DNA from 2 places in the Bacillus sp. FSL H8-0534 genome. Region 1 is predicted to be linked to the other one. Evidence: a T-box and tRNA genes for the amino acid it is inferred to sense, from the RefSeq annotation. Region 1 holds a T-box; the other holds one or more tRNA genes.
What was found. A T-box is a leader RNA that pairs with one kind of tRNA and senses whether it is charged. The one in region 1 lies ahead of thrS (threonine--tRNA ligase), so its partner is inferred to be a tRNA-Thr.
Positions count from the first base shown of each region.

Region 1 (14,287 bases):
CGAGTAGAAGAACCACCTCTTATTGTTGTAAAAAAAGAGGGAACACGAGAAGAGTTTAATAAAGAAAAGATTTTGCGTGGATTAATTAAAGCGTGTGAAAAAAGACCTGTATCGTTAAAACAATTAGAAGAAGTAACACAAAATGTGGAGCGTGAACTTCGTAATTTAGGAATATCAGAAGTGAAAAGTGATATGATCGGTGAAATCGTAATGGAAGCACTTCGAGATATTGATGATGTTGCTTATGTACGATTTGCCTCCGTATATCGTCAATTTAAAGATTTAAATGTATTTATTGAAGAATTAAAAGATATACTGCAAAAAGAACGAGAATAAAGTGAAACTTTGAGCCCGCAAATAGTGGTGAAAAAGAGCTAGAAGCGAAAGCTATTAGCTCTTTTTCACTAAGGAATTATATACGTAGAATGGAAGAAAGGAATTGCAAGGATGGAAAAACAGTCATGGATGGAGCTATTGCCAATTGATCGTTATAAAGTAAGTGCGAAAGGGTTGCTGCATAGTTACGATCGGAAGGTATTAACGATGTTATATCAACCATTAGTGGGTAGTAAGGCTTTTAGCTTATACATGACGCTGTGGGGAGAGCTAGAACAGGATCGTGTATTTGGAAAAGAGAATACACACCACTCTCTTATGGTGACAATGCAAATGCAGCTTCCTGAAGTATATGAAGAACGGATGAAATTAGAAGCAATTGGGCTTTTAAACGTATATATAAAAAAAGAAAAAGATATTCGAATGTTTATATACGAATTGCAGCCGCCGTTATCACCAAAACAATTTTTTGATGATATTGTCCTGAGCATCTTTTTGTATAATCGATTAAGCCGTGCGAAATATAATCAAGTTAAACAATATTTTTTAGAAGAAGAGTTTGATTTTGCTTCTTATGAAAATGTTACACATTCCTTTAATGATGTATTTGGGTCTTTTAATCCAGGGCAATTTGAACATGCGCAAGAGGAACTTCGAATTCCAAGTAGCGCAGTTATGCCGGGCAATGAAAAAGGAACTGCCCCACAACTTTGGAACGATTTCTTTGATTTTTCTTTATTTGTAGAAGGGTTATCGACTCTTGTGCCGCGAAAAGCGATTACGGACCAAGTGCGTGAATGTGTTGTTACACTCTCTTACGTGTATGGTGTGGATGTGCTGTCGATGCAAAATATTGTGCTTGGTGCAATGACAGAATTGCAAACGATTGATATGGAAAGGCTTCGGAAAGGAGCGCGTGATTGGTATCAATTTGAAAATGGTCAAGCGCTTCCAGTGTTAAGTGAACGAGTACAGCCTCATGCTGCACGTACGATGAAAGAGAAAGAGCCGTCTACGCAAGAAGAGATGCTCATTAAACAGCTAGAAGAAATTTCTCCAAAACAATTGTTAAAAGAAATTTCAGGCGGGGCAGAAGCAACGAAAGCAGATTTGCAAATTGTAGAAGAAGTAATGATGAATCAAAAACTAACGCCAGGTGTGGTCAATGTACTTATTTATTATGTGATGCTGCGTTCGGATATGAAGCTTGCCAAAACATATGTTGAGAAAATTGCGGGGCACTGGGCACGAAAAAAAGTAGGTACGGTATCAGAAGCGATGGCATTGGCGAAAGAAGAGAATCGTCAATATCAAGAATGGGCTGAAACGAAGAAAAAGGGTCATACTTCGAAGAAAACAGTGCGGAAAGAAATGGTGCCCGATTGGTTGAAAGAACAATCCGAGGAACAACCAGAAGAACAGCCTAAGGAACTTACGAATGTGGCGAAAAAATCGAGCAAGTTAGAAGAAGAACGAAAGAGATTGGAAGAAGAGTTGAAAAAATATAAGCGTGATTAATAGAAGAGAATGAACGCTCTTTGAGGTGAGAGAATGGAGCATATTCAAAATTCATTTGCAAAGTTGATGCAAAATGAGAATTTTAAAAATAGATACGAAGTGTTAAAGGCGGAAGTGATGGCACATCCGCGTGTGAAAGAGTTTATTGAAGAACATAAAGGTGAAGTGACGACTTCCATGATAGAGCGAAGTCTTGTGAAACTGTATGAATACATTGGGCAAAGTGTTGGATGTGCAGATTGTCCGAACTTAGAATCATGTAAAAATATGATTCAAGGATATGAGCCGAAACTGATTATTCAAGGTAAGATGATTGATATTCAATATGATCGCTGCGTAAGAAAAGTGGCTTATGATGAGCGGAAGAAATATGAAAAATTAGTTCAAAGTGTCTATATGCCAAGTGATATTTTACAGGCTTCTATGGAAAATTTAGATCCATCAGATTTAGAACCGCGAATTGAGGCGATTCGTGCAGCAAATGAATTTTTAAATGCATACGAACCTGGAAAAAAAGTACAAGCGTTATATTTCTACGGTAAATTTGGTGTAGGGAAAACGTATCTCTTAGGAGCGATTGCGAATGAATTAGCCTTAAAAAAAATAAGTTCAATGATCGTATACTTACCAGAATTTTTACGAGAAATTAAAAGTTCACTGCAAAATAATACGATAGGTGAAAAAATTGATGCGGTGAAGCGTGTACAAGTATTAATGTTAGATGATATTGGGGCGGAAGCAATGTCAAGCTTTGTGCGTGATGATGTGCTTGGTGCTATACTGCAGTTCCGAATGCTTGAAAACTTACCGACGTTCTTTACGTCTAATTTTGACTTTAAACAGCTAGAACATCATTTAACCTACACACAGCGTGGAGAAGCAGAAGAAATGAAAGCGGCGCGTATTATGGAGCGTATTAAGTATTTGGCGAAGCCAGTTCCAATTGGTGGGAAAAATCGTCGTCATACGTAAAGAGTGAGCATACTGCTTGCTCTTTTTTTATGTTTCTTCAGTATATGTTTGAAATTTCATACGAGCTTGTATCATTTTTTTTCTAGTCCCTTAATATATATAAAATTAGCAAGGATTGTAGAGTGAAGCGGAAGCAGGTATTGCTACTTAGCGCCTAGCTTTCGTGAACTGGACTCTTATGGGGGCTTGAGAGAAAGTAACTCCGTAGAGCGGGATAAAAGGGGGGACAGGAGTGATTGAAATCTGCTTCGAAGAAAAAAATGATGCTGCGCACGTATATCAACAACTGATAAAGAGAACGGAAAAGCTATATAAAGAAACAAGTGTTTATTTATATGAACAAAAGGTAACGATTCATATACCAATATGCGAATCGAATTATATTGAGAAAGTTTTAACACCAGTACTTCTTTATTTTATTGTTAATATAAAACAAAACGAATGGCTTCGTACTATTTTAAAAGAGAAATTTTTTTATGAAGAACAAGAAGAGTGCCATCAAATTTTACATATGGCACATGCTATCTTAAATGGAAAGCGAAAAGGGATTGCCCGTGATCTAACACGTAATAAGATTGAAGTCCGTATTATGTCTTCTTTAAAAGGATGGCTCTGTGACCCACTTTCTTTTTCTTTTTCATCTTATATTCGTTTTCGCCTCCGCGCATATAGGGAGATGGTACACCGACTTGCGGAAGTGGCGATCGATGAATATAAAATGGAGCAAGAATATCAAGTGTTTGTAGAAATGCTAAGGCAACAAGTGAGCAGCCGAAAATCACGTTTACCATGTCTACATCTTGTATTTGATGAAAGTTTTATTTTTTATGATGAAAAAGGAATACGTTTAAAACAAGAAAAATTGGTTCAATATATAGAAGAGGATTTACTAAATAAGCAGGGCGTATATATTGACACGAAGGTAATTGCACCGCTTCTTTCTATTGCGCCGAGAATGATTTATTTGTACACGAAAGAGCAAGATCACAATATGATTGTTACCCTTCAAAATGTATTTCAAGAACGAGTTCAGTTATGTGCACTGCATGAATTTGAACACAACGTGAAAAATTTAAAAAATAAAGGGAACACCCTTGATTTTCTAAGTTTTTGAGCATATAATTACCTACATAAATGAAATATATTGAAATGTTACGATGAGGACATGAGTGATTTACTACGATTTTCAGAGAGGGAAGCCTTAGGGTGTGAGCTTCCTAGTACGGGTTTATTACTTACCACCTCTAAACTTTAGCAGTGAACACTTTTTCTAGTAATTGCTAACGGCCAACACCGTTATGTTGAACTTGAGCAATTGACAGTTTAGTTAATTGGAACAAGGGTGGAACCACGAATTCAACACTCGTCCCTTTTTACGGGATGAGTGTTTTTTATTTTGAGAAAAAAAGGAGTGACCAGTGATGGCAGATGTAGTTAAAATTATTTTCCCTGATGGAGCTGTGAAGGAGTTTCCAAAAGGAACAACAACTGAAGAAATCGCAGCTTCTATTAGCCCAGGCTTAAAGAAAAAAGCTGTGGCTGGAAAATTAAATGATGAGATGATCGATCTTCGTACACCAATTGAAGAAGATGGTGCAGTTTCAATCATTACATTAGATTCTGAAGATGGCTTATACATTTTACGCCACTCAACAGCCCATCTTTTAGCACAAGCGTTAAAACGTTTATATAAAGATGTAAAACTTGGTATTGGTCCAGTAATCGAAAATGGTTTCTACTACGATATCGATATGGAAGAAGCAATTACAGTTGAGGACTTCCCAAAAATCGAAAAAGAGATGCAAAAAATTGTGAACGAGAATTTAGAAATCGTTCGTCATGAAGTGCCACGTGCGGAAGCACTTCGCCGTTATGAAGAAATTGGCGATGAGCTAAAATTAGAATTAATTAACGATCTTCCAGAAGATGCGATTATTTCAATTTATGAACAAGGCGAATTCTACGACCTTTGCCGTGGGGTTCACCTTCCATCTACAGGGAAAATTAAAATGTTTAAATTGTTAAGTGTTGCAGGTGCTTACTGGCGTGGCGATAGCAATAATAAAATGCTACAGCGTATTTACGGTACTGCATTCGTGAAGAAAGCAGAATTAGATGAGCATTTACGTATGCTTGAAGAAGCGAAAGAGCGTGACCACCGTAAATTAGGTAAAGAGTTGAAATTATTTACAAATAGCCAAAAAGTAGGACAAGGTTTACCGCTTTGGTTACCAAAAGGTGCAACAATCCGTCGTATTATTGAGCGTTACATTGTTGATAAAGAAGCGAGCTTAGGATATGACCACGTATATACTCCAGTATTAGGAAGCAGAGAGCTTTATGAAACTTCTGGTCACTGGAATCACTACCGAGATGGCATGTTCCCATCAATGGAAATGGATAATGAGGAATTAGTACTTCGTCCAATGAACTGCCCTCACCATATGATGGTGTATAAAAACGATATCCACAGCTATCGTGAATTACCAATTCGTATTGCAGAGCTTGGAACAATGCACCGCTATGAAATGTCGGGTGCACTATCTGGATTACAACGTGTACGTGGAATGACTTTAAATGATGCGCACATTTTCGTTCGTCCAGATCAAATTAAAGAAGAATTAAAACGCGTTGTAAACTTAACTTTAGAAGTATATAAAGACTTCGGTTTAGAAAATTATTCATTCCGCTTATCTTATCGTGATCCAGAAGATACTAAAAAGTATTATGCTGACGATGAAATGTGGGAAAAAGCACAATCTATGTTAAAAGAAGCTATGGATGAAATGGGTCTTGAGTACTATGAAGCTGAAGGTGAAGCTGCATTCTACGGTCCAAAACTTGACGTTCAAGTTCGTACTGCACTTGGAAAAGACGAAACACTTTCAACTGTACAATTAGACTTCTTACTTCCGGAGCGCTTTGAATTAACTTACGTTGGGGAAGATGGTAAACCTCATCGTCCAGTTGTTATTCACCGCGGTGTTGTATCAACTATGGAACGTTTCGTTGCTTTCTTAATCGAAGAGTACAAAGGTGCATTCCCAACATGGTTAGCGCCAGTTCAAGTACAAGTAATCCCAGTTTCTCCGCAAGTACATTTAGACTACGCGAAGAAAGTACAGGAAGACTTGCAACGTGCTGGTATCCGTGTGGAAGTGGATACTCGTGAAGAGAAAATCGGTTATAAAATCCGTGAAGCACAAATGCAAAAAATTCCGTATATGCTTGTAGTAGGTGACAATGAAGTTGCTGAAAACGGCGTAAACGTACGTAAATACGGTGAACAAAAATCAGAAACAATCGCATTAGATGCGTTTGTTGATATGATTAAAGTTGAAGGAAAACGCTAAGGAAAAGGCGCGGCATGCCGCGCCTTTGTTTTATGGGTAAGGGGAACAAAAATTAGAAATAATAACCAAACAAGACTTATCATAAAAAAGTATTGCATGTATTCGTGTTGTTTGTTACAATATTTCTTGTTGTTAGTAAAACGCGTCTTCTTGACAGACTTTATATCCTATGGTAAACTCATCAAGGATAATAGAATATTGTTTTGTAGAACAAGTAGAAGCACCCGCTTCTCACCTGATTGACGCATACGCAGTTAGCAGGTAAATGTCTTTCTTACTTAAGATTGTACAAGTGTGGGTGTCCGTATGCCCACACTTTTTTGTTTGGGTTCTATGACTACAAACGTATTCTAAGAAAACCTTGGAGGTGGCTTACTATTAGCAAGGATATGATGATTAACGAGCAAATTCGTGCACGTGAAGTACGTTTAGTTGGTGCGAATGGTGATCAACTTGGCATCAAGTCTCGTAATGACGCTTTAGACTTAGCTGCAAATCTTAATCTTGATTTAGTATTGGTTGCTCCAAATGCGAAACCGCCAGTATGCCGCATTATGGACTACGGTAAATTCCGCTTTGAGCAACAAAAGAAAGAAAAAGAACAGCGCAAAAATCAAAAAGTAATTAGCATGAAAGAAGTTCGTTTAAGTCCAACAATTGATGAACACGACTTTAACACAAAACTTCGTAATGCTATCAAGTTTTTAGAGAAAGGCGACAAGGTTAAAGCGTCAATTCGCTTTAAAGGACGTGCCATTACTCATAAAGAAATCGGTCAACGTGTTTTAGATCGCTTCTCAGAAGCTTGTGCTGAAGTTAGTACAATCGAATCTAAGCCTAAAATGGAAGGACGTAGTATGTTCTTAGTTTTAGCACCGAAAAACGATAAGTAATAGATAGAGGAGGAAATACCTATGCCTAAACAAAAAACTCATCGCGGCGCTGCAAAGCGTTTCAAAAAGACTGGATCTGGTAAACTTAAGCGTTCACACGCTTACACAAGCCATTTATTCGCTAACAAATCTACGAAAGCTAAACGTAAACTACGTAAAGCTGGCGTAGTAAGCGCTGGTGACTTCAAACGCATTCGTCAAATGCTTGACAACTTAAAATAAGTTCGGCTGATATATAGAACAAATAGGAGGTAATATTATGCCAAGAGTAAAAGGTGGTACAGTTACTCGTCAACGTCGTAAAAAAGTTATAAAATTAGCAAAAGGTTACTACGGTTCTAAAAATACATTATTTAAGGTTGCTAACCAACAGGTTATGAAATCTTTACTATATGCATTCCGTGACCGTCGTCAAAAGAAACGTGACTTCCGTAAATTATGGATCACTCGTATCAACGCAGCTGCTCGTATTAACGGTCTTTCTTACAGCCGTTTAATGCACGGTTTAAAAGTTGCTGGTATCGAAGTTAACCGCAAGATGCTTGCTGACTTAGCTGTTCATGACGAAAAAGCTTTCGCTGAATTAGCAACAGTTGCAAAAAACAACTTAAACTAATTGTTCAAAAACCTTAGAAGAATTTTCTTCTGAGGTTTTTTTTATTGTTTGGAGCTACTTTTATAATTAATATAATTGTTCAATAATTTGTGATATATTTCGCAAATTATTGTCATAATTCAACTGCCTCTCGTTTCTTCTATTATATTAAGATGAACTTGTAAGAACTTTTTGTATCTATAACTAGGAGGCGTTTACATGAAAGCAGCAGTTGTAAATGAGTTCAAAGAGAAGTTAGAAGTGAAAGAAGTTCCAAAACCAAAAGCTGAACTTGGTGAAGTTCTTGTACATATTGAAGCATGCGGCGTTTGCCATACAGATTTACATGCGGCGCACGGTGATTGGCCGGTAAAACCGAAACTCCCATTAATTCCAGGACATGAAGGTGTTGGAGTTATTGAAGAAGTAGGGGAAGGTGTTACTCACGTGAAAGTTGGTGACCGGGTTGGAGTACCATGGCTATATTCAGCGTGTGGTCATTGTGAATATTGTTTATCTGGCCGTGAAACGCTTTGCTTAGATCAACATAATGCAGGTTACTCAGTTGATGGTGGTTATGCAGAGTATTGCGTTGCGGCAGCTGATTATGTTGTGAAAGTACCGGATAACTTAGAGTTCGTTGATGCAGCACCGCTATTTTGTGCCGGTGTTACAACATATAAAGCATTAAAAGTATCAGAAGCAAAACCTGGTGATTGGGTTGCGATTTTTGGTATCGGTGGCCTTGGGCATTTAGCCGTTCAATATGCAAAAGCAATGGGGTTACATGTTGTTGCTGTTGATACCGTAGATGATAAATTAGAGCTTGCCAAAGAACTTGGTGCAGATTTAGCTGTGAATCCACTTAAAGAAGATGCGGCAGCGTGGATATTCGAGAAAGTAAAAGGTGTGCATGCATCTATTTGCACAGCTGTATCAAAGCCGGCATTTGATCAAGCGTATCGTTCTGTTAGACGAGGTGGCGCGTGTGTGGCAGTAGGGTTACCACCAGAAATGATGGAAGTACCAATCTTTGATACCGTCTTAAATGGCGTGAAAATTATTGGCTCTATCGTAGGGACAAGAAAAGACTTACAAGAAACATTGCAATTTGCCGCAGAAGGAAAAGTAAAAGCAATTATAGAAACACGTCATCTTGATGAAATTAATGAGATTTTTAGTGAAATGGAAGAAGGAAAGATTAATGGACGTGTTGTACTTGATATGACAAAATAAGTATAAAAGCTATAACAATATAGAAGAATATGTAGTAAAAAAGTCGGAGGTTTCCTCTGGCTTTTTTACTGTCGTTTAAAGGCATCTTTCCTAGTAGAAACGACACTGCTATAATGGAAAGATGATATGGAAGTTTCATCATATGTAGATGATGTCTGAAACGTATTGATGATTTAGGGACAAGCTATTTTATAAGGGGCTAGGAAGCTAACTAGATAATAAAGGGTAGGATTTTTAAAGCTTACAATAAATATGAGATGAAACAACATTGTTTTTATGCGATGTTGGAGGAGGAATAGAATGGATTTACTACAGCTATTTAAATTACAAAAAGAGTTAGATGATCGTATTGTGAAAGAACATGATTTACAACCGAAGAAATTATTAAAAGAAAAAATGCTAGCACTCCTTGTTGAAATTGGAGAACTTGCAAATGAAACACGTTGTTTTAAATATTGGAGCAAAAAACCAGCAGCTGAACGTGAAGTTATACTTGAAGAATATGTAGATGGCCTGCACTTTATTTTATCGATTGGAATTGACCTGGGAATTGATAAAAACTTCCTATTTTATAAATGTGCTCAAACGAACAAAACACAAGTTGAAATTTTCTTAGACACGTATGCGAAAGTAATTCGTTTTACGGACCAACCGTCTATTACAAATTATATTGAACTATTTACAAGCTACCTTCGTTTAGGACAAGCTCTTGAGTTTGGTCAAGAAGAAATTGAAAAAGCATATTTAGATAAAAACGAAGTCAATCATCAGCGTCAAACACAAGGGTATTGATTTGTTTTTTGAATATTTCAATTTACTTTTGTATAATGAAGTGAATGAAGAAAAAGGAGGGTGTTGGCAATGACAAAATTAGATTCGACATTGACAATGCTAAAAGAATTAACAGATGCACGCGGGATTGCAGGTAATGAGCGCGAACCACGTGAAGTTATGAAAAAATATATCGAACCATTTGCAGATGAACTTTCTACAGATAATTTAGGAAGTTTAGTTGCGAAAAAAGTTGGGGAAGAAAATGGTCCGAAAATTATGGTAGCTGGCCACTTAGATGAAGTTGGCTTTATGATTACTCAAATTGATGACAAAGGTTTCCTTCGTTTTCAAACAGTTGGTGGCTGGTGGTCACAAGTTATGCTTGCGCAGCGCGTAACAATTGTAACACGTAAAGGTGATGTAACAGGTGTAATTGGTTCAAAACCACCACACATTTTACCAGCAGAAGCTCGTAAAAAACCGGTTGAAATTAAGGACATGTTCATTGATATCGGTGCTTCTAGCAAAGAAGAAGCAATGGAATGGGGCGTACGACCAGGGGATCAAGTTGTACCATACTTTGAATTCCAAGTGATGAAAAATGAAAAGATGCTACTTGCAAAAGCATGGGATAATCGCATTGGCTGTGCTATTGCAATTGACGTGTTAAAACAATTAAAAGATGAAAAGCATCCAAACGTTGTATACGGCGTTGGAACTGTTCAAGAAGAAGTAGGTCTTCGCGGTGCGAAAACATCTGCACATTATATTAAACCGGATATCGCATTTGCTGTAGATGTTGGTATTGCCGGCGACACACCAGGAGTAACAGAAAAAGAAGCGCAAAGTAAAATGGGAGATGGACCACAAATCATTTTATATGATGCATCAGTCATTGGACATACTGGGCTTCGCAATTTCGTAGTTGATGTGGCGGATGAATTAGATATCCCTTATCAATATGATTCTGTAGCTGGTGGCGGGACTGACGCAGGTGCAATTCATATTTCTGTCAATGGTATTCCATCTATGGCGATTACGATTGCAACTCGTTATATTCACTCTCATGCAGCAATGTTACATCGTGATGATTATGAGAATGCAGTGAAGTTAATTGTAGAAGTTATCAAACGTCTTGATAAAGAGGCTGTACATAATATCACATTTAATTAATAAGAAAAAGCGAAGGGGGTTCCTTCGCTTTTTTTATGTTTTTACCATGCAGTTATTCTTGTTCTTGTATCATTTTCATCAGTAATAAATTGTATATTTTCAAATCCGAAGACTTCTGCGTTCTTATAAAGTAATTCGAGTTTTTCTTTATCTTTGCAGTAAATGACAGTGTAGTAGCTGTCCACTACGAAAAGAACAAGTTCACACTCACTTTCAACGAATTCTTCATAAGTTTCAATTTCTGAAACTTTGCCTTTCGGATATGCTTGTAAATCAGCGAAAATAATATAATAGACATTGTTTTCTAATAGCTTTTTAAGATCAGCACCTTCCATTATTTTATTATCTGTTTCAAAAAGGTCTTTATCTATATCTAACTCATCATTAACTACTAAATAAGACTCTACGGGGGTAACTCTCCAACTGAAAGTAGAAATGTCTATTGGTTTTAATGCATCCCCAAGACAAGAGTCATATTTATCAGTATTAGGTAGTTGAAAACTTATTCCTCTCTTCATAAAATAATACTCCCTCTGATGATTTTGTAAATATTACTAAATACTATATGAAAGATCTTTAATGCGTTATAAATATATCTTGTTAAAAAGGTCTCTCTAGTCCAGCAGCAGTATGCGCTCCTAAAATAATCAACCTTGTAAGCTGCATCGCCATAAAGTGCGGCGTATAAATCATCCCTCTTTTTAACCACGACATAATCATACCGATATGCGCACCTGTTACATAGCTAATGAGAATATCACGAGGAACCATAAGTTCGTCATCATCTGGCTGTGAAATAGAAAGACTTAATGTTAAATGTGTTTGAATGGTTTTCATCATTTTATAAGAATAGTTTCCAGCTGCTTTGTCTCCGAGCATTACGTTATAAAAGGTTGCATTCTCAGCGATGTGTTCAAATAAGGCTAGAAAAATTGGATTAGGTGAATCGAATGTAAGCTGAAAATCTTCTTTTGTTTGCTTTTTTGGCTTAATCACTTCTGATAAAGATGCTAACATTTCCTCTATACTCTTATCCAATAAATCGTATTTATCATGATAATGGCTATAAAAGGTAGCGCGATTGACAGGAGCACGTTCAGCGATATGTTGCACTGTGACATTTTCAAATCCTTTTTCGCCTACTAAAGCGACAAAAGCATCCTGTATTAATTGTCTCGTTCGTTTCACACGCGGATCGTTTGTATTTTTAATAGACATTTTATTTCTCCTTGCTGAATTTTAATCACTTAAACAACAAATAGATAGCAAAGTGTTGGATAACCAACACATATGCTCGCATTGTCGGTTGTAGATTCAAAATAATTATTTATAATTATAAACGATATTCCTTTAGAAAACAGCACCGCGAGCATGCAGGTAAAGATTGTGTTGCATAGCAAAGGGTGTGATTTTTTTGTTTAATGGTTAATATAATTAACCATTAAACAGTATAAACAAAAGGGGTAGAAATAGTTTAGAAAAAAATTATATGCGATATAAGGAGAGGAAAGCAATGAATCAGTTTCGAAGAATGGTGATTATTAATATTATCACATTAATTGTATTAGTTGGCGGCGGTATTGGCGGTTATTACTACTATAATCAAGCTGAAAACTATTTAAAAACAGATAATGCGAAAATCGATGGGAAAGTGATCCCAATCGCATCACCAGTAGCAGGGAAATTAGCAGAATGGAAAGCCGAAGTAGGTAAGAGCTACAATGAAAACGATAAATTAGGTGCTGTTACTGTATCAGGACAAAATGGTGAGCAAACAATCGACGTAACAATTCCTAAAAATGCAACAGTTGTTCAATCCAATGCAACAACAAATGCGTTTGTCGGAGCAGGTAGTCCAATTGCATATGCATACGATATGAACGATTTATGGGTAACAGCAAACATTGAAGAAACAGACATTGATAGTGTACAAAAAGGTCAAGAAGTAGACGTATATGTAGATGCATATCCTGATACAACGTTAACAGGAAAAGTAGAACAAGTTGGATTAACAACAGCAAATACGTTCTCTATGTTACCATCAAGCAATGCAACAGCAAATTATACGAAAGTAACACAAGTTGTACCAGTTAAAGTTTCTTTAGATCATAGCAAATCAGTAAATATTGTTCCTGGAATGAATGTGACAGTTCGTATTCATAAGTAAGGGGGGAAGATAAAATGTCCTCAGGTTTAATTGTAGGATATGCATTATTTTGTATCATCGTCTTCTTCCTTGTAAATCGTCTTTTAAGAAAGAAAAAAACGAACGCGGGAGAAGAACAAGTCCCAGCCGTAAGTAAGATAGAAACAACGCAATCAGAACAACCAGAACCAGAACCTTCCAATGTAGTAGAATTAGAAACGACAAAAAAAGAAGTAGTAGAACAAGAAATACAGAAAATGACAAAAGAAGTACCGAAAAAGCAATTGCCGGTAGAGAATGTCAATGTAAAAGCAGTTGTAGCGGTATTAATTCTCGGTATGTTCGTTTCCATTTTAAACCAAACAATCATTAATGTTGCATTGCCTCCATTAATGAATGAGTTCAATGTATCAACTTCAACAGCGCAATGGTTAATTACAGGATTTATGCTCGTGAACGGGATTTTAGTACCAATTAGCGCCTTCTTAGTTTCTCGGTTTACGTATCGAAAATTGTTTGTAGCAGCTATGTTATTCTTTACAGTCGGCTCTATGATTTGTGCGTTATCTGGAAACTTCACAATGATGATGACAGGGCGTGTAATTCAAGCGGTAGGCGCTGGTATTTTAATGCCAGTTGGTATGAATATTTTCATGACTTTGTTCCCGCCGCATAAGCGCGGAGCTGCAATGGGATTACTTGGGGTAGCGATGATTTTAGCGCCGGCTATCGGACCAACTGTAACAGGATGGGTGATTGAAAATTATAGCTGGAACTTAATGTTCTATGCGATGTTTGCCATTGGTTTAATCATCATATTATTATCTTTAAGATTCTTTACACTAGCTCAGCCAGTTTCTAAAACAAAGTTAGATATGTTTGGTGTTATTAGTTCAAGTATTGGACTTGGTAGCTTACTGTATGGATTTAGTGAAGCTGGAAACAACAGCTGGAGCAGTGCCGAAGTTGTTATTTCACTTATTATTGGTGTAATTGGTTTAGCAGTGTTCATTTGGAGAGAGATGACGACGGATAACAAAATGCTGGATTTACAAGTGTTTAAATATCCAACGTTTACTTTTACATTATTAATTAACGCGATTGTAACAATGGCATTATTCGGAGGTATGTTATTACTTCCTGTATACCTGCAAAACATTCGTGGCTTTACGCCAATTGAATCAGGTCTCCTGCTTCTTCCAGGATCATTAATTATGGGGATTATGGGACCGATCGCAGGGAAACTATTTGATAAGTATGGCATTCGTCCATTAGCAGTAGTTGGATTAGC
Region 1 covers NZ_JBBOUC010000001.1:4,077,954-4,092,240, forward strand. The annotation lists gene nrdR (transcriptional regulator NrdR) at 1-336, shown strand, start outside; gene MHH71_RS20735 (replication initiation and membrane attachment family protein) at 448-1,854, shown strand; gene dnaI (primosomal protein DnaI) at 1,888-2,826, shown strand; gene ytxC (putative sporulation protein YtxC) at 3,059-3,940, shown strand; T-box leader at 3,972-4,200, shown strand; gene thrS (threonine--tRNA ligase) at 4,248-6,179, shown strand; ribosomal protein L20 leader region at 6,386-6,507, shown strand; gene infC (translation initiation factor IF-3) at 6,569-7,072, shown strand; gene rpmI (50S ribosomal protein L35) at 7,094-7,294, shown strand; gene rplT (50S ribosomal protein L20) at 7,332-7,688, shown strand; gene adhP (alcohol dehydrogenase AdhP) at 7,887-8,903, shown strand; gene MHH71_RS20775 (dUTP diphosphatase) at 9,204-9,695, shown strand; gene MHH71_RS20780 (M42 family metallopeptidase) at 9,765-10,850, shown strand; gene MHH71_RS20785 (DUF2691 family protein) at 10,892-11,368, opposite strand; gene MHH71_RS20790 (TetR/AcrR family transcriptional regulator) at 11,451-12,068, opposite strand; gene MHH71_RS20795 (HlyD family secretion protein) at 12,364-13,017, shown strand; gene MHH71_RS20800 (DHA2 family efflux MFS transporter permease subunit) at 13,032-14,287, shown strand, end outside.

Region 2 (14,287 bases), 290 kb from region 1:
ACGACTTCATCGTGAGAGAGCGGTAATATAAAGTTTTCGGAGTAAGCATATAGCAAAGAAAATGTCATTTTCTCATGAATATATTTCCGATATTCCGGTGCACACTCCATGTATTTTAGAACATCATTCATCCAGCCCATATTCCACTTATAATTAAACCCTAGTCCGCCTTCATACACTGGCGCAGTCACAAGTGGCCAAGCTGTCGAATCTTCTGCGGTCATCAAAAATTCTTCGTCCTCTGCAAATACTGCCTCATTTAACTCACGCAAGAAGGAAACGGCGTATTCATTACTTTGCTGCTTCCCTTCTTTTTCCCAGTACAACATATTCGCAACCGCATCGACACGAAAGCCGTCAATATGGTAATACTTCATCCAAAACAGTGCATTTGAAATTAAAAAATTACGCACTTCCTGTTTTCCTAAATCAAAATTTACTGTGCCCCAAACGTGATTTTCCTGTACATCCAAATCTTTATATTCATAGGTCGGCGCTCCATCAAATAAATACAACCCATGAGCATCTTTACAAAAATGACCCGGCACCCAATCTAAAATGACACCGATTCCATATTTATGACATTCATCGACAAAATACATGAAATCATGCGGTGTACCAAATCGGCTTGTCACCGCATAATATCCGGTTCCCTGATATCCCCAGGAACGGTCATATGGATGTTCCACAAGCGGCATAATTTCAATGTGGGTAAATTGATGTTCCACCACATAAGGAATGAGCTCCTCTGCCATCTCTCGATATGAGTACAGAGAGCCATCTTCTTTCTTTTTCCATGAACCAAAATGCAACTCATAAATTGCCATTGCTTCCTTATAAATTAATTTTCGTTTCTTCTTTCGAAACCAATTTTTATCATTCCATTTATATCCCTTTATATCAAAAATAACAGATGCCGTATTTGGTCTTACTTCTGCATATGTTGCATAGGGATCTGCTTTTAAAATTGTTTCACCATCTGGAGTTTCAATCGCATACTTATATATTTCATTTTCCCCCAAATGTGGTATAAACAATGACCAAATACCCTCTTCTGCCATTTTTCGCATCTTATGCCCTTCAATATCCCACTCATTAAAATCGCCAACTACACTCAGAGCTTTCGCATGAGGAGCCCATACTGTAAATCGTACGCCTTGTATTTCATCTTCCGTTACAAGATGCGCGCCAAATATGTTATAGCTCTCATAACACTGCTTTGTATGAAATTCATACACACTCTCTTCTATACAATTTGTTACACTCAATATGTTCACCTCACTAAGATGACAGAATTTTTATTACTTTTTAAATATTCTATAGGAAACTGAAATATCCTTGTGTATTTTTAAATAAATATACGTTTTTTCGCGGAAATTAAAGGTAACACTTTAATTTTTCGTCAAATTTATCGAATTTTGACGAATATTCATTGAAAGCGTTTTATTTTTTGTTCGTCCTTTTTTATTTTTCACAAAAATATACAATAGTAAGAAGGTCTCTATTTTTCTAGTTTCTTCCCTATCTTTATTATCTTGAAACAAATGTTTTCTCATAAAGTGAAACTTTAATCAGCTCTCACCAATTGGGATTTTACGGGCAGTTTATCTCCCACCTAACTTTTTTGTTTCCATTGAATTTTGAGGTGAGATTATTACTGTCCACGAATAACGGAGTAAAACATTTACTGGAAATCATGCTTTCTAACTATCCCCTCACTTAAATACTATATTTTATCTAATTGTTAGTAAGGCGCTATATATTTCACTCTAAACATGGGGGCTTATTATAGCATAGCGCTTCTCCTATTTTAACAACCCTGAAACATCAAAATAACGCATTACAAGCTGGTATAGTATATTTATCTAATCCTACTGTTACCGTCAATATGAAAGATTTAAAGCCAGGTAATTCGTTCAAGAAGAACTTCAAAACTGAAAACAAAGAAAAGTACCGACTCTCGGTACTTTTCTTGTTTTTTCATTTCTTATTTACTTGTAAACCATAACTGTTTGTAACGGAGTAAAACCTATCTTTTCATCAATCTCTTGAGCAAAGTTTGTGGAAAATACATTAAGACGTACTTCCTCATATCCATTTCTTTTCAACTCTTCAATCCCAGCCTGAACTAACTTTTTAGAAATCCCTTTACCTCGAAATTCAGATAAAACCAAATTCCCTTTCTGTAAAATAATCCGTATTTGTCCCTACTAATATCCATCCAGCTATTGAATCATTCTCTTTGTATACAAAATAATACGCCCCTTTTTCAATAAGACCTGTCATCATCTGTATCGCTTTTTCTCCGGAAATTGTTCCATGATTTTGAATACCTTCATTAGCAGATAATGCTACATTAGATAGTATGTATGTTGTTTCTTCAGCATTAGCTCTTTCTATCATAACTTTATTCCCCTCATTTCATGGATTTAATTTCCATATAAAAAAATAAAAGCACTCTATACAAAATAGGGTGCTTTTCCTATAAATGATCCTTTTCCAGCAAAAGGGGGTGTATATTTGGGGATATACAGGGAAACTGGAAAAGGAATTTATATAAAGTTATATAAAAATTCAGAAGCCGGAAGCAATTTCCCGCTTCTGAATTATTTATCAATTATCCTTATAGTACTGGTGCCATTGTTTCTTTTAATACTTTTACAGAGTGAGTAAATTTCGCTTTTTCTTCTTCATTTAACTCAAGCTCCACGATTTCACGTACACCTTCGCGGTTAATGACAGCTGGAACACCTACATAAGCATCTTTCTCGCTGTATTGACCTTCAAGGTATGCAGATACAGTTAGTACACTGTTCTCGTTGTTTAAGATCGCTTTAGTTACACGAAGTAGTGACATACCAATTCCGTAGTAAGTTGCACCTTTACGCTCGATGATGTGGTAAGCAGCATCGCGTACATTTGCAAAGATTTTATCTAAATCATCTTGGTTATACTGTTCGTTGTTCGCTAAGATTGTTTCTAGCTTTTGTACACCTACAGTAGCGTGGCTCCATACTGGAAGTTCAGTGTCACCGTGCTCACCAATGATATATGCATGAACGTTACGTGGATCTACATCTAAATAGTCACCTAACATGTAGCGGAAACGAGCAGAGTCTAAAGTTGTACCAGAACCGATTACGCGTTCTTTTGGTAATCCAGATTCTTTCCAAGTTACATAAGTTAAAATATCAACTGGGTTAGTTGCGATTAGGAAAATACCATCAAATCCGTTATCCATAATGCCGCGAACGATTTGCTTAAAGATTTTTGTATTTTTCTCAACTAAATCTAAACGAGTTTCACCTGGCTTTTGTGGTAATCCAGCAGTGATAACAACTAAATCTGCATCTTTGCAATCTGCATAACTACCGCTCCAAACTTTTGTTGGTGATGGAGAGAATGGTACCGCATGGCTTAAGTCCATTGCTTCCCCTTCCGCTTTAGCCTCATTTACATCCACAAGTACAAATTCTTCAGCTACACCTTGGTTAATCATTGAGTAAGCATAACTACAACCTACTGCACCTGTTCCTACTAATACTACACGATTGATACCTTTTTTCATGGTAAATTCCCCTCTCTATTGTTCACATTTATTTTTTTTATTATTGTTTAAGTAATTAATTAAAATACTAATTTAATGTTGTTTAACTTCTTTACATTCATATTGTAGCACGATTCATTGTGAATATATTCACAAATTATGACCTATTTGTGAACTTTCTCACAGACAGTAGAAAGTTATGATATTAGGTGTGGAATCGATTTTAATGGAAGCCTTTTCTTTAGATTGTGAAAAGCTTATTTCCTTATATTTTATCGTTTACCTATTAAAGATTAGATCATACATAATTTGCAAAAGCTCTATATCCTTCCCATTACAATTTCTTTATACTCAAAAACGAAAAAGCTATCCTTTCAGCAGTATTTCCAGAAAGAATAACTTATTTTTTCGTTTTTGGAACCATCCTTTTTCTTAGTTTGTTGACAGTATGAGGGTGCCTCTACAAACTATTAGTAACATCTCCACCTTATCTTTTTTCCGGCATTAAACGGGTAGATACCCCAATTCGATTCCATGCATTAATAGTAACAATCTGCATAACGATTTCAGCAATTTGTTCTTCTTCAAAGAAATTTCTTACCTCTTCATATACCTCATCAGGAACGTGCGTTTCCGCTACTAGTGTAATTGCCTCTGTCAAAGCAAGCACAGCACGTTCTTCCTGCGTAAAAAATGGTGTCTCACGCCAAGCATTAAGAGCATAAATACGTTGCTCTGTTTCCCCTAGTTTTCGTGCATCTTTCGTATGAATATCAATGCAATACGCACATCCATTGATTTGAGAAGCACGGATTTTAATTAGCTCTTTCAATATTTCATCGATACTTGTAGTCATCAAGTATTTTTCTAAACCTACCATTGCCTTATAACCTTCCGGGTTTACCTTTCCCATTAAAAATCTTGTTTCCATCTTATATTCCCTCCATAAAATTAGTTTGTACTTTGGTACCAGGATATTTAATAAGGTCTTTCATGAATTATTTCAAATTACTATCTGCCGTAAAATATTTTCATTCATGACAGAAGCTCTAATAGAAAACATACAAGCATCCCTTTTATATCCTGTCACTTATAAGACAAATTAGCTTTTCAATTTGTGACAAAATAAAAAAGAGATCTAAAAAAAAGATCTCTTTTTCAATTACATGCTATAGAACTGGAATATGCTTTAGTTTATCAGGATTGACTACAATGTAAATTCTTCTAATGGATTCTCCGCTTTCATCCCACTCAAAGCATATGGCCTTCTCTGCACGGCCCTTATTCCTTGCTAAAATACCAAATTGACCATTTATGATAGTTGGGAGAAGCTCCAATTGGAAGAATCCTCGTGAAACAATAGACTCCAAAAATATCTGGATACGCTGTTTGCCCATAATCGGAAATATAGCAGCACGTACTTTACCGCCTCCGTCAGTGACAAGTGTTGCATCTACTGTCAGTAAATTAATAAATCCCTCAAAATTTCCTGTTTCTGAGCCTTTGATAAAGGTATGTATCATCTTTTCTGTATGATCCAATTGTTGCGGATGTACGGGTACTTCATGCCTTATCTTCTCTTTACAACGACTAAAAATCTTTCGGCAATTTGCCTCTGATTTGTTTAAAAGCTCCGCTATTTCACGATACTCGTACTTAAACACTTCTCTTAAAACAAATATAGCTCTTTCAACAGGTGTTAACTTCTCTAACAGTACAAGAAATGCATAGGATACTCTTTCGGTTTGCAGTAGTGTTTCCATTGGATTTAATTTCTCCGTATCTATCTCTGGCTCAGGAAGCCATTCTCCTGTATACATTTCTCTCTGTTTCCGCGCAGACTGTAGTACATTCAAACAATGGTTTGTTGTCACCTTAATTAAATATGCTTTCATATTTCTAATTTGTTCTTGCTCCATATGCTGACTTTTAATGAGTATATCCTGTGCAACATCCTCTGCATCACTAACAGAGCCAAGCAGGCGGTATGCAACAGAGTAAACTAAGGATTGATACGTTCGATACAAAGTTTCAAAATCCATACTATCACTCCATTCTATAGCGTGTTCCAATATAAAAATATATGATTTGTTATAATTCTTTCTGTTACAAAAGGAACGATTCTTCATTTTATACAAACTCTTATATATTGCTGACATGATAATATTGGTTAATTTTTATTCATTGGTATAGATAACAATGCTTTATAGATTGTATCTTGAACAATATTTTCCGCTTCCACTGCATTTACACCGATTTTAAGAAGATATCTATAAATATTCTTAGACGTTTGTATAATTATTTCTTCAACTTTTTCATATGCCATTGCTCTCTCCTTTCTATTAGTTAGACGCCTCAAAAAGAAAAAAGTATACAAAAATTATCAATTTTAATAAAAAAAGCAGACTTTGATAAGTCTGCTTTTTCTTGAAGAAAATATCATTATAAACAAAAAGAGATAGCACATTATGCTATCTCTTTAAGTATGACCCGTACGGGATTCGAACCCGTGTTACCGCCGTGAAAGGGCGGTGTCTTAACCACTTGACCAACGGGCCAGTTTCTGGCAGAGAAGAAGGGATTCGAACCCTCGCACCGCGTTAGCGATCTACTCCCTTAGCAGGGGAGCCCCTTGAGCCACTTGGGTACTTCTCTATATAATATGGCTCCGCAGGTAGGACTCGAACCTACGACCGATCGGTTAACAGCCGATAGCTCTACCACTGAGCTACTGCGGAATAATGGTGGGCCTAAATGGACTCGAACCATCGACCTCACGCTTATCAGGCGTGCGCTCTAACCAGCTGAGCTATAGGCCCCCAATGGAAAAAGCGGGTGAAGAGAATCGAACTCTCGACCAGAGCTTGGAAGGCTCTTGTTTTACCACTAAACTACACCCGCATGAAACTAAAATGGTGAGCCATGAAGGACTCGAACCTTCGACCCTCTGATTAAAAGTCAGATGCTCTACCAACTGAGCTAATGGCTCATTTTGAAAGTGGTGCCGGCTAGAGGACTTGAACCCCCAACCTACTGATTACAAGTCAGTTGCTCTACCAATTGAGCTAAGCCGGCTTGCTATTTCAAAATGGTGGCTCGGGACGGAATCGAACCGCCGACACGAGGATTTTCAGTCCTCTGCTCTACCGACTGAGCTACCGAGCCTTTATGTAAAATGGCGGTCCCGACCGGGGTCGAACCGGCGATCTCCTGCGTGACAGGCAGGCATGTTAACCACTACACCACGGGACCATTGGTTGCGGGGACAGGATTTGAACCTGCGACCTTCGGGTTATGAGCCCGACGAGCTACCAGACTGCTCCACCCCGCGACGATACAATATTCTTTTAAAAAAATGGAGGAGGTAGAGGGATTCGAACCCCCGCGCGACTCTCGCCGCCTGTCGGTTTTCAAGACCGATCCCTTCAGCCAGACTTGGGTATACCTCCAGGGAATTTACTTTAAATGGTGGACCTTGTAGGACTCGAACCTACGACCGGACGGTTATGAGCCGTCTGCTCTAACCAGCTGAGCTAAAGGTCCCTTATGGTAGCGGCGGAGGGGATCGAACCCCCGACCTCACGGGTATGAACCGTACGCTCTAGCCAGCTGAGCTACACCGCCATAATAAAGTTATAAGTGGAGCCTAGCGGGATCGAACCGCTGACCTCCTGCGTGCAAGGCAGGCGCTCTCCCAGCTGAGCTAAGGCCCCATGTTTTAAAAATATCGGGAAGACAGGATTTGAACCTGCGACCCCCTGGTCCCAAACCAGGTGCTCTACCAAGCTGAGCCACTTCCCGTTAATAAAAGCGCGCCCGAGAGGACTCGAACCCCTAACCTTTTGATCCGTAGTCAAACGCTCTATCCAATTGAGCTACGGGCGCATATGGTGCCGAGGGCGGGGGTCGAACCCGCACGGTGGTCACCCACCGCAGGATTTTAAGTCCTGTGCGTCTGCCTGTTCCGCCACCCCGGCATGTCATATTGAAAATTGGAGCGGAAGACGGGATTCGAACCCGCGACCCCAACCTTGGCAAGGTTGTATTCTACCACTGAACTACTTCCGCAAGACATGTATGAGATATTTTATTAAAAGTGCGGGTGAAGGGAGTCGAACCCCCACGCCAAAGGCGCCAGATCCTAAGTCTGGTGCGTCTGCCAATTCCGCCACACCCGCATAATATAATTTTTTAAGAAAAAATGGGGCGACTGATGGGAATCGAACCCACGAATGCCGGAGCCACAATCCGGTGCGTTAACCACTTCGCCACAACCGCCATAGTTGCTGGTGCCGGCTAGAGGACTTGAACCCCCAACCTACTGATTACAAGTCAGTTGCTCTACCAATTGAGCTAAGCCGGCAATATATGGTGGAGGATGACGGGATCGAACCGCCGACCCCCTGCTTGTAAGGCAGGTGCTCTCCCAGCTGAGCTAATCCTCCATTTGCCTGGCAACGTCCTACTCTCACAGGGACAAGGCCCCAACTACCATCGGCGCTAGAGAGCTTAACTTCCGTGTTCGGTATGGGAACGGGTGTGACCTCTCTGCCATCATTACCAGACTTATTTCATTTGAGACAATCATTATTATACTTGATTCATTTAAAATGTCAACAAGTTTTTTTATGTTCTCTCAAAACTAGATAACATTTGCTTCATATTATATGGTTAAGTCCTCGATCTATTAGTATTCGTCAGCTCCACATGTCACCATGCTTCCACCTCGAACCTATCAACCTGATCATCTTTCAGGGATCTTACTAGCTTACGCTATGGGAAATCTCATCTTGAGGGGGGCTTCATGCTTAGATGCTTTCAGCACTTATCCCTTCCGCACATAGCTACCCAGCTATGCCCTTGGCAGAACAACTGGTACACCAGCGGTGCGTCCATCCCGGTCCTCTCGTACTAAGGACAGCTCCTCTCAAATTTCCTACGCCCACGACGGATAGGGACCGAACTGTCTCACGACGTTCTGAACCCAGCTCGCGTACCGCTTTAATGGGCGAACAGCCCAACCCTTGGGACCGACTACAGCCCCAGGATGCGATGAGCCGACATCGAGGTGCCAAACCTCCCCGTCGATGTGGACTCTTGGGGGAGATAAGCCTGTTATCCCCGGGGTAGCTTTTATCCGTTGAGCGATGGCCCTTCCATGCGGAACCACCGGATCACTAAGCCCGACTTTCGTCCCTGCTCGACTTGTAGGTCTCGCAGTCAAGCTCCCTTATGCCTTTGCACTCTACGAATGATTTCCAACCATTCTGAGGGAACCTTTGGGCGCCTCCGTTACACTTTAGGAGGCGACCGCCCCAGTCAAACTGCCCACCTGACACTGTCTCCCGGGTCGATAAGACCCGTAGGTTAGAATTTCAATACAGTCAGGGCGGTATCCCACCAGCGCCTCCACCGAAGCTAGCGCTCCGGCTTCAAAGGCTCCCGCCTATCCTGTACAAACTGTACCAAAATTCAATATCAGGCTACAGTAAAGCTCCACGGGGTCTTTCCGTCCTGTCGCGGGTAACCTGCATCTTCACAGGTACTATAATTTCACCGAGTCTCTGGTTGAGACAGTGCCCAAATCGTTACACCTTTCGTGCGGGTCGGAACTTACCCGACAAGGAATTTCGCTACCTTAGGACCGTTATAGTTACGGCCGCCGTTTACTGGGGCTTCAGTTCAGAGCTTCGCTTACGCTAACCCCTCTCCTTAACCTTCCAGCACCGGGCAGGTGTCAGCCCCTATACTTCGCCTTACGGCTTCGCAGAGACCTGTGTTTTTGCTAAACAGTCGCTTGGGCCTATTCACTGCGGCTTTCCGTTAAGAAAGCACCCCTTCTCCCGAAGTTACGGGGTCATTTTGCCGAGTTCCTTAACCAGAGTTCTCTCGCACACCTTAGGATTCTCTCCTCGCCTACCTGTGTCGGTTTGCGGTACAGGCACCTTTTATCTCGCTAGAAGCTTTTCTTGGCAGCGGGGAATCAAAGACTTCGCTCCATAAGGAGCTTCCCCATCACAGCTCAGCCTTCACGATAAGCGGATTTGCCTACTTATCAGCCTAACTGCTTGGACGTGCACAACCAATCGCACGCTTCTTCTATCCTTCTGCGTCCCTCCATTGCTCAAACGATAAAGAGGTGGTACAGGAATATCAACCTGTTGTCCATCGCCTACGCCTGTCGGCCTCGGCTTAGGTCCTGACTAACCCTGAGCGGACGAGCCTTCCTCAGGAAACCTTAGGCATTCGGTGGACGGGATTCTCACCCGTCTTTCGCTACTCATACCGGCATTCTCACTTCTAAGCGCTCCACCAGTCCTTACGGTCTGACTTCACTGCCCTTAGAACGCTCCCCTACCACTGATACCATAGGTATCAATTCGCAGCTTCGGTGGTGTATTTAGCCCCGGTACATTTTCGGCGCAGAGTCACTCGACTAGTGAGCTATTACGCACTCTTTAAATGGTGGCTGCTTCTAAGCCAACATCCTAGTTGTCTAAGCAACTCCACATCCTTTTCCACTTAATACACACTTTGGGACCTTAGCTGGCGATCTGGGCTGTTTCCCTCTTGACTACGGATCTTATCACTCGCAGTCTGACTCCTAAGGATAAGTCATTGGCATTCGGAGTTTGACTGAATTCGGTAATCCGATGAGGACCCCTAGTTCAATCAGTGCTCTACCTCCAAGACTCTTACACTTAAGGCTAGCCCTAAAGCTATTTCGGGGAGAACCAGCTATCTCCAGGTTCGATTGGAATTTCTCCGCTACCCACACCTCATCCCCGCACTTTTCAACGTGCGTGGGTTCGGGCCTCCATTCAGTGTTACCTGAACTTCACCCTGGACATGGGTAGATCACCTGGTTTCGGGTCTACGACCACGTACTAAACGCCCTATTCAGACTCGCTTTCGCTACGGCTCCGCCTCTTCAGCTTAACCTCGCACGGGATCGTAACTCGCCGGTTCATTCTACAAAAGGCACGCCATCACCCATTAACGGGCTCTGACTATTTGTAGGCACACGGTTTCAGGATCTCTTTCACTCCCCTTCCGGGGTGCTTTTCACCTTTCCCTCACGGTACTGGTTCACTATCGATCACTAGGTAGTATTTAGCCTTGGGAGATGGTCCTCCCAGATTCCGACGGAATTTCACGTGTTCCGCCGTACTCAGGATACATTCAAGAGAGAACGAAGTTTCGACTACGGGGTTGTTACCCTCTATGACGAGCCTTTCCAGGCTGCTTCGTCTACCTCGTTCCTTTGTAACTCCGTATAGAATGTCCTACAACCCCAAGAGGCAAGCCTCTTGGTTTGGGCTAGATTCCGTTTCGCTCGCCGCTACTCAGGAAATCGCATTTGCTTTCTCTTCCTCCAGGTACTTAGATGTTTCAGTTCCCTGGGTCTGTCTTCCTTACCCTATGTATTCAGGTAAGGATACCATACCATTACGTATGGTGGGTTTCCCCATTCGGAAATCTTCGGATCAAAGCTTACTTACAGCTCCCCGAAGCATATCGGCGTTAGTCCCGTCCTTCATCGACTCCTAGTGTCAAGGCATCCACCGTGCGCCCTTTCTAACTTAACCAAACTAAAATTAAAAAATATGAGCTACACTGTTATCTAGTTTTCAAAGAACATACATTTATTTCTGAGAGATAGTTCTCTCAAAACTGAACAAAACGAAACACGGAAACTTATATTGATGAACAGCGTTCATCAATTCTCCATAGAAAGGAGGTGATCCAGCCGCACCTTCCGATACGGCTACCTTGTTACGACTTCACCCCAATCATCTGTCCCACCTTAGGCGGCTGGCTCCAAAAAGGTTACCCCACCGACTTCGGGTGTTACAAACTCTCGTGGTGTGACGGGCGGTGTGTACAAGGCCCGGGAACGTATTCACCGCGGCATGCTGATCCGCGATTACTAGCGATTCCAGCTTCATGTAGGCGAGTTGCAGCCTACAATCCGAACTGAGAACGGTTTTATGAGATTAGCTCCACCTCGCGGTCTTGCAGCTCTTTGTACCGTCCATTGTAGCACGTGTGTAGCCCAGGTCATAAGGGGCATGATGATTTGACGTCATCCCCACCTTCCTCCGGTTTGTCACCGGCAGTCACCTTAGAGTGCCCAACTTAATGATGGCAACTAAGATCAAGGGTTGCGCTCGTTGCGGGACTTAACCCAACATCTCACGACACGAGCTGACGACAACCATGCACCACCTGTCACTCTGCCCCCGAAGGGGAAGCCCTATCTCTAGGGTTGTCAGAGGATGTCAAGACCTGGTAAGGTTCTTCGCGTTGCTTCGAATTAAACCACATGCTCCACCGCTTGTGCGGGCCCCCGTCAATTCCTTTGAGTTTCAGCCTTGCGGCCGTACTCCCCAGGCGGAGTGCTTAATGCGTTAACTTCAGCACTAAAGGGCGGAAACCCTCTAACACTTAGCACTCATCGTTTACGGCGTGGACTACCAGGGTATCTAATCCTGTTTGCTCCCCACGCTTTCGCGCCTCAGTGTCAGTTACAGACCAGAAAGTCGCCTTCGCCACTGGTGTTCCTCCATATCTCTACGCATTTCACCGCTACACATGGAATTCCACTTTCCTCTTCTGCACTCAAGTCTCCCAGTTTCCAATGACCCTCCACGGTTGAGCCGTGGGCTTTCACATCAGACTTAAGAAACCACCTGCGCGCGCTTTACGCCCAATAATTCCGGATAACGCTTGCCACCTACGTATTACCGCGGCTGCTGGCACGTAGTTAGCCGTGGCTTTCTGGTTAGGTACCGTCAAGGTGCCAGCTTATTCAACTAGCACTTGTTCTTCCCTAACAACAGAGTTTTACGACCCGAAAGCCTTCATCACTCACGCGGCGTTGCTCCGTCAGACTTTCGTCCATTGCGGAAGATTCCCTACTGCTGCCTCCCGTAGGAGTCTGGGCCGTGTCTCAGTCCCAGTGTGGCCGATCACCCTCTCAGGTCGGCTACGCATCGTTGCCTTGGTGAGCCGTTACCTCACCAACTAGCTAATGCGACGCGGGTCCATCCATAAGTGACAGCCGAAGCCGCCTTTGAATTTCGCACCATGCGGTGCAAAATGTTATCCGGTATTAGCCCCGGTTTCCCGGAGTTATCCCAGTCTTATGGGCAGGTTACCCACGTGTTACTCACCCGTCCGCCGCTAACTTCATAAGAGCAAGCTCTTAATCCATTCGCTCGACTTGCATGTATTAGGCACGCCGCCAGCGTTCATCCTGAGCCAGGATCAAACTCTCCAATAAAGTTAGTTTGTCTAGCATCTAAAATAAAAATTGACGTTTCACGTTGTTTGTTTCGTTCAGTTTTCAAAGAACTCGTTTGCCGCTCATTTGCGACTCCCTTATGTTAACATCTTCGTTTTTCGATGTCAACTAAGTTTTTTAATTTCTTTTTTCGCTTTCTGCTGTTTCGCATCAGCGACGGTTATTAATATAGCATGTAGAAAAATGAAATGCAACACCCTTTTAAAACTTTTTATAAAAAATAGCCAAGTTTCTCTATTTACGTCATATAATTAATATAATATATATCCATTTTGATTTTCCAACATATAAATCATTGCTATTACAGAACAAGAAGTGACCTGCATTCGGTTCCTCTCTTTACTTTTACTTGGCATGGGGTTGGAAGAGGGGCTGACCGCTTCTATGCATGGATGGATTCTCTCTCCCACCTAAAAAAGGTTTGTGTCGGTTTTTCAATTTGTATTTATATAGAATATTCTTCTTTACATACAGCCTATCTTCCATCAACACAGTTTTTCTCTACATTTCAATTCGTCTCAACGCGTTTATAACTTCTTATCCATATTCTTTACAAAGATACAATTCACAACTTTATAAGATGAACTTTCTATTGATAGATTGTCATCACCACTACATCGAACAAACTTACAAGGAGGAATATACATATGGACTATACCGATTTACTAATCAAGTTAGGTCTCTCTGCTATTTTAGGATTTGCTATCGGTTTAGAACGTGAATTGAAAAGAAAACCACTTGGTTTAAAAACGTGCTTAGTCATTTCAATTATTAGCTGTCTCCTCACGATTGTTTCTATTAAATCAGCTTATAACTTACCTCATACAGATCATATCAACATGGATCCCCTTCGCCTTGCAGCTCAAATTGTATCTGGAATTGGTTTTTTAGGCGCCGGTGTTATTTTAAGAAGAGGAAATGACAGTATCGCAGGCTTAACTACCGCCGCTATGATTTGGGGAGCTTCCGGTATTGGAATCGCTGTGGGGGCTGGTTTTTATCTTGAAGCAATTTTCGGCATGTGTTTTCTTATGATTAGCGTCGAACTCATTCCATTAACAATGAAAGTTTTAGGTCCTAGGTCACTCCGGCAACGAGATATCGCTGTCAAACTTGTTGTAAGCAATATGAAAAATATCCCTATTGTTATTGAAGAAATAAAAGCAATGGACATAAAAGTAAAAAACATGAAACTCAAAACATTAGAAAATGGTTCACACTTTTTACAACTAAAATTGTCTGTCGATCAAAAAAGACATACAGCTGACGTCTATTATGCGCTGCAACATTTAGAAAGTGTACAGCAAACTGAAGTTGAAAGTATGTAGTACTCCTTATGAACTACTGAAAAAACTCTCTTACAAAACAGAGAGTTTTTCTTTTTTTCATAATGGTAACAATGTAGCTATACAAAATGAGGAGGAATATAAGTT
Region 2 covers NZ_JBBOUC010000001.1:3,788,307-3,802,593, reverse strand. The annotation lists gene glgB (1,4-alpha-glucan branching protein GlgB) at 1-1,268, opposite strand, end outside; gene MHH71_RS30655 (TasA family protein) at 1,808-2,008, shown strand; gene MHH71_RS30650 (GNAT family N-acetyltransferase) at 1,992-2,174, opposite strand; gene MHH71_RS30645 (hypothetical protein) at 2,161-2,403, opposite strand; gene MHH71_RS19265 (L-lactate dehydrogenase) at 2,624-3,568, opposite strand; gene MHH71_RS19260 (carboxymuconolactone decarboxylase family protein) at 4,035-4,478, opposite strand; gene MHH71_RS19255 (RNA polymerase sigma-70 factor) at 4,717-5,589, opposite strand; gene MHH71_RS19250 (hypothetical protein) at 5,718-5,873, opposite strand; tRNA gene MHH71_RS19245 (tRNA-Glu) at 6,034-6,105, opposite strand; tRNA gene MHH71_RS19240 (tRNA-Ser) at 6,112-6,202, opposite strand; tRNA gene MHH71_RS19235 (tRNA-Asn) at 6,211-6,285, opposite strand; tRNA gene MHH71_RS19230 (tRNA-Ile) at 6,290-6,366, opposite strand; tRNA gene MHH71_RS19225 (tRNA-Gly) at 6,378-6,448, opposite strand; tRNA gene MHH71_RS19220 (tRNA-Lys) at 6,461-6,536, opposite strand; tRNA gene MHH71_RS19215 (tRNA-Thr) at 6,547-6,622, opposite strand; tRNA gene MHH71_RS19210 (tRNA-Phe) at 6,637-6,712, opposite strand; tRNA gene MHH71_RS19205 (tRNA-Asp) at 6,724-6,799, opposite strand; tRNA gene MHH71_RS19200 (tRNA-Met) at 6,802-6,878, opposite strand; tRNA gene MHH71_RS19195 (tRNA-Ser) at 6,904-6,996, opposite strand; tRNA gene MHH71_RS19190 (tRNA-Ile) at 7,014-7,090, opposite strand; tRNA gene MHH71_RS19185 (tRNA-Met) at 7,095-7,171, opposite strand; tRNA gene MHH71_RS19180 (tRNA-Ala) at 7,188-7,260, opposite strand; tRNA gene MHH71_RS19175 (tRNA-Pro) at 7,275-7,348, opposite strand; tRNA gene MHH71_RS19170 (tRNA-Arg) at 7,359-7,432, opposite strand; tRNA gene MHH71_RS19165 (tRNA-Leu) at 7,436-7,524, opposite strand; tRNA gene MHH71_RS19160 (tRNA-Gly) at 7,541-7,615, opposite strand; tRNA gene MHH71_RS19155 (tRNA-Leu) at 7,645-7,725, opposite strand; tRNA gene MHH71_RS19150 (tRNA-His) at 7,750-7,825, opposite strand; tRNA gene MHH71_RS19145 (tRNA-Thr) at 7,835-7,910, opposite strand; tRNA gene MHH71_RS19140 (tRNA-Val) at 7,917-7,992, opposite strand; rRNA gene rrf (5S ribosomal RNA) at 7,997-8,112, opposite strand; rRNA gene MHH71_RS19130 (23S ribosomal RNA) at 8,215-11,136, opposite strand; rRNA gene MHH71_RS19125 (16S ribosomal RNA) at 11,282-12,833, opposite strand; gene MHH71_RS19120 (MgtC/SapB family protein) at 13,502-14,182, shown strand; gene MHH71_RS19115 (potassium channel family protein) at 14,287-14,287, shown strand, end outside.
Region 2: it encodes a tRNA-Thr, which carries the amino acid that the T-box ahead of thrS (threonine--tRNA ligase) is inferred to sense. The anticodon was not compared.